One region of the Corynebacterium matruchotii genome, then DNA from elsewhere that is predicted to be linked to it. Evidence: predicted binding sites of a transcription regulator. Region 1 holds the regulator's gene; the other holds the start of a gene.
What was found. The regulator LexA, encoded in region 1, represses DNA repair genes until DNA is damaged. The targets are predictions, from matches to a motif close to CGAACANNTGTTCG.
Positions count from the first base shown of each region.

Region 2: a site for LexA is predicted at 2,273-2,286, ahead of HBA49_RS03850 (SAV_6107 family HEPN domain-containing protein). Genes of this name have one in related genera too.

Region 1 covers NZ_CP050134.2:1,090,648-1,099,045, reverse strand. The annotation lists gene hrpA (ATP-dependent RNA helicase HrpA) at 1-1,947, shown strand, start outside; gene nrdR (transcriptional regulator NrdR) at 1,975-2,430, opposite strand; gene lexA (transcriptional repressor LexA) at 2,969-3,703, shown strand; gene HBA49_RS04955 (DeoR/GlpR family DNA-binding transcription regulator) at 4,217-4,999, shown strand; gene ptsP (phosphoenolpyruvate--protein phosphotransferase) at 5,082-6,788, opposite strand; gene HBA49_RS04945 (DeoR/GlpR family DNA-binding transcription regulator) at 7,306-8,109, shown strand; gene HBA49_RS04940 (1-phosphofructokinase family hexose kinase) at 8,106-8,398, shown strand, end outside.
Region 2 covers NZ_CP050134.2:832,692-841,089, reverse strand. The annotation lists gene mraZ (division/cell wall cluster transcriptional repressor MraZ) at 1-229, opposite strand, end outside; gene HBA49_RS03855 (DUF3040 domain-containing protein) at 1,182-1,577, opposite strand; gene HBA49_RS03850 (SAV_6107 family HEPN domain-containing protein) at 1,719-2,126, opposite strand; gene HBA49_RS03845 (GNAT family N-acetyltransferase) at 2,417-2,968, shown strand; gene HBA49_RS03840 (methylenetetrahydrofolate reductase) at 2,981-3,976, opposite strand; gene HBA49_RS03835 (polyprenyl synthetase family protein) at 4,029-5,117, shown strand; gene HBA49_RS03830 (alpha-(1->6)-mannopyranosyltransferase A) at 5,131-6,660, shown strand; gene HBA49_RS03825 (Rv2175c family DNA-binding protein) at 6,604-6,972, opposite strand; gene HBA49_RS03820 (protein kinase domain-containing protein) at 7,047-8,398, shown strand, end outside.

The DNA of each region.
Region 1 (8,398 bases):
TTCCCCGGCTCCGCGCTGGCGAAGACCAACCCGCAGTACGTCATGGCCGCGGAGTTGGTGGAGACCTCAAGGCTGTGGGCCCGCGACGTGGCCAGCATCGACCCCCGCTGGGTGGAACGGCTTGCGGCAAACCTGCTGAAAAGCACGTATTCCGAACCGCATTGGTCCAGCAAACGGGCCGCCGCCATGGCATACCAACGCTCCACACTCTATGGGGTGCCGGTCGTGGCCGACCGGCTGGTCCCCTACCACACGATTGACCCGGTGGCGGCCCGGGACATGTTTATCCGGGAGGCGTTGATCGCCGGGGATTGGCGCACCCACCACAAGTTTTTCCACCGCAATGCGGAAAAACTTCAAGCTGCCACCGAGTTAGAGGAGCGCGCCCGGCGGCGTGACATTGTGGTCGACGAGGACACCCTGTTTGACTTCTATGATTCCCGACTGCCGGAGCACATCACCACCGGCACCCGGTTTGACCAGTGGTGGAAGAAGACGCAGCGCACCCAACCGAACCTGCTGGATTTCGATCCGGCAGCCCTAGTACATCATGCCGCAGATTCCGTGACCGAAACGGATTTTCCCACCACCTGGGTGTATACCGCCGGTGGTGAAACGTTGCATTTTGATTTGACATATCGCTTCGTCCCAGGCGAGCCCGACGATGGGGTAACTGTGCACGTGCCGGTGCCATTATTGGCGGGGTTGCAGCCGACCGGTTTTGAGTGGTTGGTCCCGGGCATGCGGGAGGATTTGGTGACCGAACTGATTCGGTCCTTGCCCAAGCAGGTGCGGCGGCATGTGGTGCCCGCGCCGGATTATGCCCGGCGGGTAGTGCCGCTGTTGGATTCGCGCCGAACCGAATCATTGCGGGCGCAGTTGGCAGCTGCGTTGACCGAGGTGAGCGGCCATGTGATCAGCCCGGAGGAGTTCCGGTTCGATTCCCTGCCTGCCCATTTACGCATGCTGTTTGCCGCGGTGGATCGGCGGGGGAAGATCATTGATTCCGATAAAGATCTTTCGGCCCTCAAGCACCGGCGGGCGACACAAATCCAATCATCGGTGTCGCAGGCGGGACGCCGGGTGGAGCAGGATTCCGTGTCTGAGTGGACGGCGGACACCCTGGGGGCGATCCCGTCGGAGATTTTCACGAAGGTAGATGGGCAGCGGGTAGCGGCATACCCGGCCCTGATGGCAACCCCGGAAGGGGTGGCGGTAAAGGTGTTTGGGACGCGCGCGGAGGCGGATGCGTCAATGATGACGGCAACGCTCACGCTCCTGCTGCGGAAGATTCCGGTCCCAGCACAGAAAATGGTGAATGGCCTGCCGCTACGGCAGCGGGTGGGGGTGGAGAATTATCCACACGGGGGTGTTAGTGGCCTGGTGGCGGATGCTCGGGTAGCAGCCACCCGGGACCTTTTGGTGCGGCATGGGGGTCCGGTGCGGGATCCCGGCGAGTTTGCCGAGTTGCTGGCCAAAATCCGCCCAGAAGTGCCGGGGTTGGTACGGCAAATGATTGTGGAGTTAGCGCCGGCCTTGATGGAGTTTGTGGCGCTGCGGCAGGAGTTGGCGAATTGGACGGGTGAGGCGATCACGGACATGCAGGCGCAGCTGGAGTTTTTGGTGCCGAAAAACGCCTTGGCGGTGCATGGGATTGGCCGGCTGAAGCATTTAGGCCGGTACGTCAAGGCAATGCGCATGCGCCTGGATGACATGGGGGTGCAGCCGGATCGGGACGCGCGCCGGCAGGCTGTGATCCATGGATTGGAGGCCGCATTGGCTGCCCGGCTTGCAAAGATGCCGGCCGCTCGGGCCAAGTCCGCTGCGGTGAAGGATATTTATTGGTTGTTACAGGAATTACGGGTCAGTCTGTTTGCGCAAACATTAGGGACCGCACAGAAGGTGTCGGAGTCGAAGATTTCCAAGGCGATTGCGGCCCTGCGGTAGGCGTCGACAAGCCCAAACCGGCTAGCCTCATAGTCCTCGGTCACGCCGCCGCATCTGCCGTATCTCGGCTTCGAAATCGGCGGCGGACTCGAAGGATTTATAGACGGAGGCAAAACGTAGGTACGCAACTTCGTCGAGTTCGCGGAGTGGGTCAAGTATGGCTCGGCCGATAAAGTTCGCGTGAATCTGCGAACTTCCGTGGCTCCGCACCACTTCTTCTACTTCTTGTGCGAGTCGCTTGAGCGCGTCTTCGGAAACATTCCGCCCCTGGCAAGCACGCCGCACACCGGTTATAACCTTCTCGCGGCTAAAGGGTTCGGTCAGCCCATTGCGTTTTATAACCAGCAATTGGGCCTTTTCTATAGTGGTGAATCGGCCATTGCAAGCGCTGCATTCCCGACGCCGCCGAATGGCGGTACCACCGTCGATAACACGAGAGTCGATGACTTTAGATTGTTTATTTTGGCAGAAGGGACAGTGCATATCGCTCTCCGTAGGGCTTATTTGGGCAGGTTATCAGACGGCGTTTTGACCGAATCATCACTGATAATAACGGACAAAACCACTGTTCTCTTCCGATTTATCCCAGGCATGATCCGTGTTGATATCGGTTTGATTTAAACAAGATAACGTCACGCTTACAGCACGCTTGACGACGCAGGGCTCGGCGTAACGAAGAAGAACCGATAATTCATACTAACTAAATGAATTTTTTGGGGAGCTATTGCCAATGCGGTTGCCAACACCTAATGTTACGAGGTCGTTAATCTGTTCGAATTTTTTTGCCATTTTTGAATAATATAGAACCAAGAAAACACCCTAAGATGTTATCAAAAAGTTTCGAACAGGCATGTTTTATTAGAACACTTTCCGCTATGCTGTAAAGGACAAACTGTTATACCTTCGAACAGGCTTCGGCCACCACGGAATGGTCTCAACATTCTAAAAATGTTTATCAAATTGCAACATGGTTTCGAGGGGAACACCGAATTTTCTACCCCTGATATAAGGAGCACTCTACATGGCGCGTAAACCTAAAAAGGTCAGCGTTGTTTCGAATTCAAAACCTGAAGCCGAACAACTCAGCGACCGGCAACGTCGCATCCTGCAAGTTATTCGTGATGCAGTAGTCCTCCGGGGCTATCCGCCTAGTATTCGGGAAATTGGTGACGCCGCAGGATTGCAATCTACCTCATCAGTAGCCTATCAATTAAAAGAGCTAGAGCGTAAGGGATTTTTACGCCGCGACCCCAATAAGCCACGGGCGGTCGACGTCCGCGCGATCCCTGGCGAAGAGTTAAAAAAGACCGCTACAGCAGGCAAAGGTCGGAAGGCACCTACGGCCACCGTCACCGGCCAGTCAACTGTAGAAGCCGCTAACACTAGTTATGTGCCGTTGGTGGGGTCAATTGCCGCAGGTAATCCCATTTTGGCGGAACAAAATATTTCTCTGTATTACCCACTCCCCCAAGAAATTGTGGGTGATGGAGAGCTATTCATGCTACAGGTTGTGGGCGAATCCATGCGGGACGCTGGTATTTTCGACGGTGACTGGGTGGTGCTGCGATCACAAAAGGTTGTTGACAAAGGCGATTTTGTGGCGGCCATGATTGACGGTGAGGCAACTGTGAAGGAATTCCATCAAGACCAAAGCGGCATGTGGTTATTACCACATAATGATAGTTTCGATCCGATCGCGGTTTCCCCCGAAACAGAGATTATCGGCAAGGTGGTTTCCGTAATGCGGAAGCTCTGACTCGCCGAATATAACGTAGACATAACCGCATACCTCCTGCCCCTAATAATAATGGCCCCTTATCACCTGGTTGAGGCGATAAGGGGCCTAATTTCGTCACGGCATTTCCGTCAGATACGCAGATAGCCATAGGGGCCATTCACCGCCATCTGGTACTACCCAGTACTCAAGTGAGATTCACCCGGTATGCGTGGAGAATGACAACAAATCCTGTACATTTATATCGCCAAACCTGAAAAAATCACCCCCATTTAAGGGGTGTTGTGGAAATCACAGCGCAAGCTGGTAATGTCGCAAAAATGTTGGTTTTTGCAGCTGAAAATTGAGAGTTTGGTCAAAAACGCCCCCAATAATGGCTAAATATCCACAATTTGCTTTTTGAAATCTGTGATTTGTTGGGGTTCAGCATGCAAGAATAGACTGCATACGTCCATTGCTACACCTAACTAAAACGGACACTCGACAGGTATAGCGTCTTTGTTCCACTCACTGCAGATAGAAAGCCGAGGAGTCATGTATTCGGAGGAGCGCCGTCGTCAAATCGCCTCCCTCACAGCCGTGGAGGGACGGGTTAATGTCACAGAATTAGCTGCGCGATTCGATGTCACCGCAGAAACCATCCGGCGTGACTTAGCGGTCCTCGACCGTGAAGGCGTGGTGCACCGGGTACATGGTGGTGCGGTGGCGAATCAAACATTCCAAACTACGGAATACAGTGTGGATGCACGTCTTCGCTCCGCATCGGGAGCAAAAAGCTCCATTGCACATGCCGCCCTGCAATTCCTCCCCGAAGCCCCAGGCGGCGGCATATTTCTCGACGCCGGCACAACCACCGCGGCCTTCGCCGAGCTCATCACGATGCAGCCCGCCGCAAAACAGTGGTCGATCGTGACCAATAGCCTATCCATTGCCCTTACCTTAGCTAATTCAGGGTTGGATGAAATACAGCTTCTTGGCGGGTCCGTGCGCGGCATTACCCAAGCAGTCGTGGGAAACGCGGCGCTCCGCACCCTGGCACTCATGCGCGCCGAGGTGGCATTCATCGGCACCAATGCGCTCACGGTTGACCATGGCTTATCGACGGCCGACTCGCAGGAAGCCGCCATTAAATCCGCGATGATCACCAATGCCCGCAAGGTCGTGGTTTTATGCGACTCCACCAAAATGGGCACCGATTACCTGGTGAGCTTTGGTTCCGTCGACGATATTGACGTGATTATCACGGACGCTAATGCGCCCGAGTCGTTCGTCAAGGCGCTCCGCGACCGCAATGTAGAAGTCATCATCGCCAGCTAGCGCAGGCTAGGTCGCGGGCGACTAGCAGCCAGCGCAAAGCCACCCTGCCGCATCGCAATCAGGGTGGCTTTTCGGCAATTATTTAGGCCTTATCGCCCAACAGCAGTTCCCGAACCAGGGCGCGAGCGTTCGTTGCCCCTTCAGCATTCAGGGCCACTTCGGCGGCCTTCTGACAGGTCTCCAGGTCGACAGCGGCAAGCTGAGCACCCACACCAGCAATGGCGGTGGAAGCGGCAGACAGGGAGTTCACGCCTAAACCAGTCAAGACGCAGGCCAGCAGCGGGTCGGCGGCTGCCTCACCGCACACGCCCACGGCGGTATTGAACTTCTTGCCTTCCTTACAAGTGTGATCGATGAGTCGCAGCACTGCCGGCTGCCACGGGTCGGTCAGGTAGGCCAGCTGCGGGGACATGCGGTCCGCAGCCATGGTGTACTGGGTCAGGTCATTGGTACCGATCGACACAAACCGCAGGTGCGGCATAATCTTATCGGCCATCAGGGAGGCAGCCGGCACCTCAATCATGGCGCCGGCAGTCAAGCCCCGATCCCCGCACAAGCCGGCAAACCACTGGGCCTCCCGGGCGGTAGCCACCATGGGGGCCATGACCCAGGTTGGGGCGGTCTCTTCGGTACGGCCCAACTCGGAAGCGGCCTTAGCAATGGCATCGAGCTGGCGGGTCAGAAGCGCCTCGTTGGCGCGGGCCACACGCAGACCGCGCACACCCAAGGCCGGGTTCATTTCGTCGGCCATGGAGGCAAAGGCCACCGGCTTATCCGAACCAGCATCCAGGGAGCGAACCACAACCTTGGAGTTCGGGAACTGCTCCAGCACCTTCTTATAGACCTCGGCCTGCTCCTTGACTGACGGTTCGGTGGTGGCGTTCAAGAAGCACAGCTCGGTGCGGAACAACCCAATGCCTTCTGCCTGGGATTCCGTGGCAGCAATGCGGGCGGCCTTGCCGTCTTGCACATTGGCCAGCAATTGCACATGGTGCCCATCCTTGGTCTTGGCTGGACCTCGCCACTGGGCGACCCGCTCGGCCTGCATCTTGGACTCTTGCTCGGCCTGAACTGCGGTTTCCGGATCTGCGCCAAGAGAGATCGTCCCCAGGGAGCCGTCGACAAGCACCGGGGTGCCTGCGACAACGCTATGAATCTGAGAACCGGCTGCCACGATACAGGGAACATTCAATTGGCGGGCAATGATGGCGGTGTGCGACGTCGGACCACCCAGTTCCGTGACCAAGCCCACGAACAAATCCACGTTGAGGGCGGCGGTATCGGCCGGGGACAGGTCGTCGGCGAAGAGCACTACTCGCTCGGTCACGTCCGGCAAACCTGGCTCCGGCTCGCCACGCAGCTGCGCAATGACCCGGTCGCGGATATCCCGAAGGTCTGTAGTGCGTTCTGCCATCACGCCGCCGGCGGCTTCGAACATTGTCACGAATTTAGTGGTGGCTGCAACAACAGCATACTCTGCCGGGTGACCACCGGTAATACCCTTCCGCACCGCCTTACGCCAACCACGGTCATTGACCATACCGGCGGTTGCCTTGAGCACCTCGGCTGCTGCGCCCTTGGCGTGTGCTGAACGCTGAAGAAGCCGCTCGGCCACAACGTCTGCCGCATCATTAAACCTGCTGAGCTCAGCTTCCCGCTGGTTTTCCGCCACAACTTGACCAGCCTTGGGTAGTTTCGGGCGAGGGCTGATCCATACTGCCGGCGCATAACGCACCCCGGGGACCACAGCAGTACCTTTTAATACAGTGTCAACGCTCACGTTCTTCAACGTATGCCACCTATCTTCACATTGGAGTTCCTGTTAGAACTAGGACACCATAAAATCCACACTTCCGCAATAGAAACAAAATCAAAGTCACAAATTTTGTTGTGATTTATCGCATTTCACGCCAATATTTCGAGAGTTTTTCTGAATATGATTGACAATCAAAAATAACCGGGCATAAACTAAGCATGGATTCCCACATTTTCGGGTGATTATGGGTCGGTAGCTGAACTACAACCGGAAATTCGGGGAAAACGTCCCCGCAAAAATTTTTAGTATGTTGTTTCCCACATTTAAACCCACACCATAGGTTGCACGCTCTACATTAATAATAGGAGTGCTTATAGAAATCATTTCAATCCCCATATTGGTAACTATGATTTGCAGAGTGGTTCCTAGGTTTTTACTAAAATTTTCACCCCTACCACTAACCCCATAAACCCACTTCAATGTGAGTTTTCACCATTCCGCACTTCAGCGGCATATCAACATCGCTACAACGTCAGGAGGTAGCCAACACGTGGCAACAGTCGCGCAGATCAACGGGCGCCAATCGACAATTGTCGCAATCACCAATGACACCGGCCGCTGCTCCGTCGCGGATCTTGCCGAGCGCTTCTGTGTCACTGCCGAAACTATTCGACGTGATCTGAAGTCTTTAGAGGCCAAGGGCCTGCTCCGTCGAGTACATGGCGGCGCCGTCGCCGGCGCTCTCACCCCGCAATCAGACCTTGTTGCCACCGACGATGATGATGAGCTGCCCATTCAACAATCCCAGCGGCGGAAAAACCTCATCGCCCAAAAAGCAATCGAACTCATCCCCAGCCCCACCGCGGCCATTTTCATTGATGCCGGCTCCACCACCGAGGCCTTCGCCAGTACCCTGGCGCATAATTATCGGGGACAAAACTGGAGCATTGTTACCAACTCTCCCAATGTTGCCCACACCGTTGCCGCCGTCGGTGTTCCTCAAGTCACTATTCTGGGCGGCACCATTAAGGCCCGCACCCAAGCCGTCGTCGGGCCAAATGCTGTGGAAACCCTACGCAGTCTCCGTGCAGATATCGCTTTCATGGGGACCACCGCTCTCAGTCTTACCCACGGGCTCACTACCTCCGACCCGCGGGAGGCGGCCGTGAAAGAAACCATGATTTCCCAATCAAATCACGTGGTAGTGCTCTGCGACTCCACCAAGCTGGGTCGGGAATCGAATGTCCAATTCGCCAAGCTTTCCGACATTGACGTCGTGGTTTCTGACCGCAATGTGCCGCCCGATTTTACGTCCAAACTCCACCCCTACGACACAAGTATGGTGATTCCGTGATACTCACACTAACCCCCAATCCCAGCATTGACGCCACTTTCCAATTGACCGGCACCCTCATCCCCGGCGGAGTCAACCGGCTATCATCGGCTACTTCCGTTGCCGGTGGTAAGGGCATCAATGTTTCCCACGCCATCTACAAGGCACAACACAGCACTCTTGCTGTGTTCCCAGCCGCAGCCGGGGACCCGTTCTTGAGCCTGTTGGATAACACCAAGGTTCCCTACCAGTGCACCCCAGTCAGCGATCCGGTGCGGGTCAACACCACGCTTGCCGACCCGGCCGGAGA
Region 2 (8,398 bases), 260 kb from region 1:
CTGCGCTGGCGGTGAGGTTTCGAATAAATGCCCGGGCTGCTGGGTTGCTACGCGGTAGCTGAGCAGCTTTTCGTGCAATCCGAACAAATTCCTCTTTGGGGTATACCGCTAAGGAATGGTCCTGACCTTTAGTGACCATCAACCCACCTGCTAGTTCCTCTCGGAATTTCGCCGGCAATGTCAGACGGCCCTTATCGTCCAACTTTGGTGTGTAAGTGCCAAGAAACATCTTTGAAGGCTCCTACACTTTCAAAGCCACACGACCCAAGATAAACAACTCCTGTCGCTCCGGTTCCGTGGTGCCTCCGTGGTGTGCGGTGACATATCCACATTCCCTTCACTTCTCCCCACAATACCCCACAATCCCCCACTTTCAACACCTCAAGTCACAACAATCTCAAATTTTACCACCAGAAACGCCTGTAACCTGCAAGTTTGATAGCTTCGAAAAATAAACACGCCGTGGTAACAAAAGCCGAACTTTAATGTAATTCAGCCACTTCTGTCACTTTTACAACTTCTGTAACATAAGCATCAGTAATAAACTAGTTTCAATATTCTCAACATTTCACCTGGAGTTTCTCCCAACGTTATTTTATAGCACTCTCGATAATATTTCGGATGACCTACCAATGGTTCACGACCATTCCAGTCAATCCACCCCCAAATGCCGGCTATTGATAGTGATTACATAATTGATGACATAACATATATCACCCAAATAGTGGGGTTTTCGCCGCTGATTTTTACCCCCATCCACTCTCTGCGAACCGGATTATTTCCTATGACTCCCGCATACCTTCCCCTATTTCACCTGCTTATCGCGCAGTACCCTCGTCGAAAAGTAGCATGCATGAAGCATAGAAACTTATAAAGAATCGACGTTTTCCGCCGCAAGTCTGAACCAGATTTTTTACACGGTATTCACAATGAGCACATGAGCTACCAACCGCGCTCGCATGGAAAATCACGAACAGATAACGCTTCTATATCTGCATATTTATATTCATTACCAGCAGTTTTCATTTACGCCCTCACCCCACCACTTAAGCAAAACCGCTACCTTCTCCCCTATGACTTACTCGTCTCTCAGTTTTCTGGTGGCATAAAAAATCTGACCTCCGCAGTGGTCAGTTGTGGTCGATACGGAGGCCAGAAGTCTGTGTCAAGTCACATTATAGCTAGTTTTCAAAACGACGGCGAAAATTATCCTCCATCCGATCCCCCAATCCCCCAGATTTCTGTGGTCGCCGCCGTCCAGCGGAGCTATGATATCCGTCACTAAGATTGAAAGTGGACTTACCACCACCTCGCAGCATCCACATGCCGCCGGCAACCATCACTAAAAATCCCAGGATGCTTAATGACAACCACCACAGGGACATTTGGGACAGTGCCACGCCAGTAACCAGCAGCACCAACCCAATAACCACGATGGCAATGCCCCGTAGCGTCACCGTGCCCTTTGACTGGGCAAAATCACCATCGGTGACTACAGCACCAAATTTCGGGTCTTCCGAAAGTAAGGACTGTTCGATTTCCTTGAGCATTTGCTGCTCATGTTCGGAAAGTGCCACTGTTCCTCCCATTGGCGTTCTATGTTAATTAGCCTGTATTGAAGTGAAAACCGCTATGCGTGCAGTGCGCGCGGCGAAGTTAGTTATCTGTGATAATTAACGCCTACCCTACTAGGAAAGTTCCCGGTAGGGATAACACGACTACGCAGCTGCGGGGGTATCGTCATTATCAAATTCTACCGAGTTTAGAAATTTGCTGACTAAATCGACCATAGTATCGACTGTTTCCACCGACACCGTGGCCTCGATACCACTACCCACCCGCGACCGCAGCCGGGAATACTGTTCCAAGGCATCCGCCCACCCCGCAGCATCGGCACCTACCAGGCGTAACTGGGCCCACGCACTGGTGGGCTTCCGAACCCGATGTGCCACCGGGCTTGCGGCAATTCGGGCAGCCGCGGTACGCAATCCCGCCTGGTAAGCATATTCCAACGCCAGGTCATGGCGCTGCTGATTCCGGTAGGTTATCGCTGTTGCTAACAGCTGATGCGCCTTATGGAGAAACTCCGCGCCCTTCCTCGGCTGGGTGAATGGTGCAACGCTCATGATTTTCACTCCTTCCTCACTTATTTACAACGCTCAAAGCAGGCATTTTATTGCACTTATTGGGAGATTTTTTTGCTTTACGACGACTAAAGTTGCCGCGATCATCCCAGGATAATTCCCACCCCGGACATCACCCCCGAAAATATAGAACATATTTTCTATATCAGGTCGCGGTATCCCCTTGCACCGTTCGGGTGTAATCATCGGGGGCAGCGTTCGGATAGGATTCCGACACGCAGGTTTTGGATGGTGACTTTCGGATACACCCAAAAAATGGTTCGATAAGGATTGTGACCATCAAGATTCAACTGCTCAGCGCCCTAGAGTTCAGCAGTATCGCCCCCCTCTTGGTCAACATCTATCTCGAAGCCATGGGATACACCACCGTCATCCGCGATTCCCGCATTAAGGCGTGGCGTCAGGCCATCCAGGAAAAAAACTTCCAGGCGGTCTGCGCCCACGACGGCACGCACGTCCTAGGAGTCGCCTACGGCTACCATGGGCACCGCGAACAATGGTGGGATCAAGAAGTCCGCCGCGGCCTCCGCGAACGCGGTGGCGCCACCACCGACCAGCTATTCATGCTCAACGATTATTTTTCCGTCACCGAAATCCACGTCACCCCCACTTACCAGGGCCAGGGCATAGGCCACCAATTACTCACCATGCTGTTAGAGAACGCCCATGCCTCCTACGCCCTGCTTTCCACCCCCGAGGTGATTGCCGAAAATAATAACGCTTTTCACCTCTATCGCTCCCTGGGGTTTACCGACCTCATCCGGCAGTTTTATTTCCGGGGTGACACCCGCCCCTTTGCCATCATGGCGAAGCCGCTCCCCTAGCCCCCAACGAACTTACCGCACCGCATCGTGGCCGTGTTCCCGGCCCCACGCCGGCGCCATCCCCAGGTTGTGCAGCACCTCCTGGGTTGCCCGAGCGAAGTTCATAGTCATGAAGTGCAGATCCGGCACGCCCTCCGCGATGAGCCGCTCCGCCATGAGCGTTGATTCCTCAATCCCAACCTTGCGAATCTCGTCTCGATTCGCCTCCTCGTCCCCCGCAGCGGCCGCCACCAACCGTTCCTCCAACCGGGCCGGTAATTTCGCCCCCGACAGCTGTAATTGGCGCCGCACCGACTTCAGCGAGGTGATCGGCATAATACCCGGAATGATCGGCCGTGACCCTAATTCCGCATCCGCCGACGCCAGCCGGTCCCGCAACCGCAGGTAATAGTCCACATCAAAGAACATTTGGGTGATCGAAAACTCCGCCCCCGCCCGAAGCTTCGCCAACGTGTACTTGGTGTCCGCCGCCAATGACTCCGACTGATGATGGCCTTCCGGGAATGCAGCAATTCCCACCTGGAAATGCTTGGTTGCCTCCAAGCGTTTCGTTAACCAAATCAGTTCTTCCGCGTAGCGGTAGCCGCCCGGCACCGGCGTCCACTCCCCCAATGGGTCCGCCCCCGGCGGATCGCCCCGGAGCGCCAAAAGATTCGACAAACCTAATGACGCATAGTCGGAAAGAATCTCCACCAGCTCGGCCTCGGTGTGCCCCACCAGGGTCAAATGCACCAGGGTGGTGAGCGGCATCCGGGCCAGGTCTTGGGCGATCCGCATCGTCCGATCCCGGGAGCTGCCCCCCGCTCCATAGGTGACGGACACAAACGCCACCCCCAGATCATGGAAGATTTCCGCCGCGGTCCGCAGCCGAGTCTCTGCCTCATCGTTTCTCGGCGGCATGAATTCCACCGAGAACGGAATCCGCCCCGGCGCGGGACTGGAAATCACGTCGGTAATCGACCGTTGGTACCTGGCGGGAGTCGGCTCGGGAAGTGGTTGCTGTGTCATGGCTTAGAATGATACCGGTTTACCCCCGGATCACCCATTAGAAAGGGCCGCCATGACCGAAACACCGAAAACCCCGGATCTTGCCCAGGTTCCCGGCATTGTGACCACGCACCTGGCGGAGTTTTTTGCCGCCCAGCGTCCCGCCATTGCCCCGTTGGGTGATGCCGTGGGGTCAGCTGTCACATTGCTGGAGAACTATGTGCTCACGGGCGGGAAACGCATCCGCCCGTGCTATGTGTGGGCGGGATTTGTGGCCGGCGGGGGCCTGCGGAATCGGGGGGAGGATCCGGCGGCGGTGTTGCGGGCGGCAAGTGCTTTGGAGTTGATTCAGGCGTGCGCGTTGATTCATGACGACATTATTGATTCGTCGGATACTCGTCGGGGGAATCCGACGGTGCACCGGAGTGCGCAACGGCGGCACGAGGAGGGGCGGTGGCATGGTGATGCGGATCATTTTGGGTGTTCTGTTGCTATTTTGGTGGGGGATTTAGCGTTTGCCTGGGCGGATGACATGGTGCGGGCTGCGGGGCTCAGCCATGCGGCGTTGGATCGGATACAGCCGGCGTGGCGGGGGATGCGCACCGAAGTGATTGGGGGCCAGCTACTCGACATTATTCATGAGGCCTCGGGTGATGAGGATATTGCTACCGCCCAGGTGGTGAATCGGTTTAAGACGGCGGCGTATACGATTGAGCGGCCGTTGCACCTGGGGGCGGCCCTGGCGGGGGCGGATGCGGCGACGATTGCGGCGCTGCGGGCCTATGGGACGGATATTGGGGTGGCGTTTCAGCTGCGGGACGACCAGTTGGGGGTGTTTGGTGATCCCGGCGTGACTGGCAAGCCTGCCGGTGACGATTTGCGGGAGGGGAAACGCACGGTGCTCATCGCCACGGCGTTGCAGTTGGCGGATGCGGCAACCGCCGACTATATCCGGGGGCGGCTGGGCCGGGTGTCCGATCCCGATGAGATTGCCGAATTGACGGCGGCCATTGCGGCGACCGGGGCGGCGGAGCGCGTCGAAAAGCTCATTGGGGAGCTGACGGCGAGCGGGCTGGCGCGGATAGCAGGGCTGGGGTTGCCGGATGGGAGCGAGGAGGCGTTGCGGGGCTTGGCAATGCAGGCCACGGCGCGGCGAACCTAGTAAGCTATCAGCCATGATTGCCCTTGTCAGCACATTGACTTCCCCCATGGTGCGCAAGCTTGGTCTTGTGGCTTCGCTGCTGATTCTGTTGGGGTCGTTTGGTGGGGGGTCGCTGCAGAAGCGCAATAGTTTGCTTTCCGCGGCGAACCTGGATTTTTTGAGTTTTGGGCATGGTGCCGCGTTTTCGAATGTAACCTTGTGGCTGGGCACGGTGTTGTTCGTGGTGGCCTGGGTGTTGATGGGGAAGTTGGTGATCGACAAGGTTGTCGACGCCGACTATGTTCGCCGCACATTGTGCATGTGGCTCGTCCCGCTGGCGGGGGCGGCACCGATCATGTCGCGGGATGTGTATTCCTACCTGATGCAGGGCACGTTGCTGCGCGATGGGCTGAATGCCTACACGCAGGGGCCGGCGAGTAATCCGAATCAGATTTTGTTTGAGGTTTCCCACGATTGGCGGAACACCACCACCCCGTATGGGCCGCTGCATTTGTGGCTTGGCGAGGCCGTGACCACCGTGTTTGGCGATAATGTGACAGCCGGGGTGTATGCGTTTAAGGCGCTGGCGGTGGTGGGGTTTGTGGCGATCATGTGGTTTGTGCCGAAGATTGCCCAGCGGTTGGGGGCGGATCCGGCGTTTGCATTGTGGTTGGGGGTGGCTAACCCGGTGATGGTGTTTCACTTGGTGGGGGGCATGCATAACGAGGCGATGATGGTGGGGCTCGTCACCGTTGGCCTGTATTTGGTGGTGCGTCAGGCAACGTACCCGGCGGTATTGGGTGGGTTTTTCGCCGGGGTGGCGCTCATTGCGGTGGCGATGGCGTTGAAAGCGTCGGCGGCGTTGTGTTTGCCGTTTGTGGTGTGGTTGGTGGTCAACCGGGCCGGAGAATCGGTGGGTGCGAGGGTGCGGGCATTTCTGCTGGCCGGTGTGGGGGGTGCAGTGGAAACTGTTGCGATTCTGGCGGTCATCACGTGGGCGTCGGGAACCACCTGGGAGTGGATTGCGGCGTTGGCGGGGAACACAAAGGTGGTGAATCCGCTGTCGTTTCCGTCGCTGGTGTCGGGGGTGATTGGGGAGGCCGGCCGGATTGGGAATCCCCAATTCCCGTTCAATGATGTGATGGTGGTGGCGCGAGCCGTATCACTTGTGATTATGGCTGTGGGGTTTGTGGCCTGTTGGTGGTTTCTGCGCCGCAAGCCGATCACTGGGGCGATGTGGGCGTATTTGATTGTGTTTAGTTTTAATGCGGTGACCCTGCCCTGGTATTACGCTTCGGTGTTGCCGCTGGTTGGGGTGGTGAATTGCTCACGGCGGATTAACCAGTTCTTTATCATTGGGTCGATCGCGGTGGCATTGGCGTTCACAGGTTCGGGGAATCATCAGCTGTATAACCCCATGTGGATGGGGATTTTAGCGGTGTCCGGGTGGGTGGCTTCCCGCTGGTTATTCGCCGAAACCACCCTGGTAGCTTATCGACGCCCAGGGCTAGAGGGCCATCGCCTGGGCGCGGCGCATCACCTCCCGGGCCAGGTGCCCGTGTAGGGCCGCAATGGGCTGGCCGGGGAGAGAGGGGTCGTCGGTAAACAGGTAGCGGAAGATTTCGGCATCGCTGTAACCGCCGTCGATAAGCAGGGCAATGACACCGGGAACGAACTTATTGAGGGTCCCTTTGTCGGTGAGGAATGCGGCAGGCAGGTGCCGAACCCCGTTTTTGTAGACGCAAATCAGCTTCCGCTCACCGATCAGGTCACGGACGTGGGTGGTCTTTACCCCCAACCGGTCGGCGAACTCCGCTAGGGTGAAAAGTAGGGTATCAGGTGGCAAAATAGACGCATCTGGCGATTGATTACTCACAGTCCTTAATGTAGCAAGAGATCTTGAACACGTCGCTTTTACCCTACGCTTAGATTTCAGCCATACTAGAACGCATGCAGTTGAATTTGGGCGATCTCCTCGAAGGCCGCTACCGCATCGAAGCACCCATCGCTCGCGGTGGCATGTCTACGGTTTACCGCTGCGTTGATACCAGGCTGGGACGCAATGTGGCAGCCAAGGTCATGCACGAAGAATATGCCGGCGACCCGATTTTTGCCCAACGCTTCCGGCGGGAAGCCCGCTCCATGGCGCACCTATCCCACCCCAATTTGGTGGGGGTGTATGATTTTAATTCCGATGGGGACCATGTGTTTCTCATTATGGAGCTCATTACCGGTGGTACCCTGCGGGAACTCTTGGCCGAACGCGGCGCCATGCCAGATTATGCTGCATCGGCGGTCATGCGTTCCGTCCTCACCGGGTTGGCGGCGGTGCATAACGCCGGCATGGTTCACCGGGATTTAAAGCCGGATAATATTTTGATCGACGGCAACCACCAGGTGAAGCTTTCCGATTTTGGCCTGGTGCGGGCCGCATCCGCATCCCAGGGCAAGTCAAACCAGATTGTGGGTACTGTCGCCTACCTGTCCCCGGAGCAGGTGTCGGGCGATGATATCACCACCGCCTCCGACGTGTACTCCGCTGGCATCGTCCTATTCGAACTCTTGACCGGTACCACCCCGTTTAACGGCGACACGCCCCTCAAGCACGCCTACGCCCGCCTGGACGCGGATGTGCCCAAGCCCAGCAGCCGGATCGACGGCGTGCCCAAACTCATGGACGAGTTGGTGGCCACCGCCACCGCCCGTGATCCCAAGGATCGGTTCAAGAACGCCGACGAATTCCTCACCGCACTGAACGATGTCGCCAGCGAGCTGCAATTTCCCGCATTCACGGTGCCTGTCCCCCAAAACGCGGCGGCCCACCGGGCGGCCGCCAACATGGACGATTCGAAACTCACAGGCATGGTCACCACCGATCTGCCCCGATCCGAACAGCCCATGGCCGACGAAGCTGACGACGCCGACAACGACAAAACCGCCATTGTCCCGCCCACGCCGCCAGCACCGGTGAAGCCGGCGGAAACCGCCATCCTCAACGAAACCTCCGTTCTCGACCCGTTCGCCGCCGACCCGTTTGCGGACCCCACCCCCTACCAGCAGCCGGGAGCCCAACCCCAGGCGCAACTCCACAACCCGCCCCCGGGGCAATCACCGTGGGCCAAACCCAGCCAGCCACAACAATCGCCGTGGCCCGACCCCAGTCAGCCGCAGCAACAGGGCCAGCCGCCCGCGCCGCGGCCGCAGCCCCGGCAGCCGGCCAGGCCGTCCGTGCTGCCACCAGCGGTCACTAACCGTAGCCGCACCATGTTCGCCGCCTGGTGGGTCATAGTCATCATGCTCAC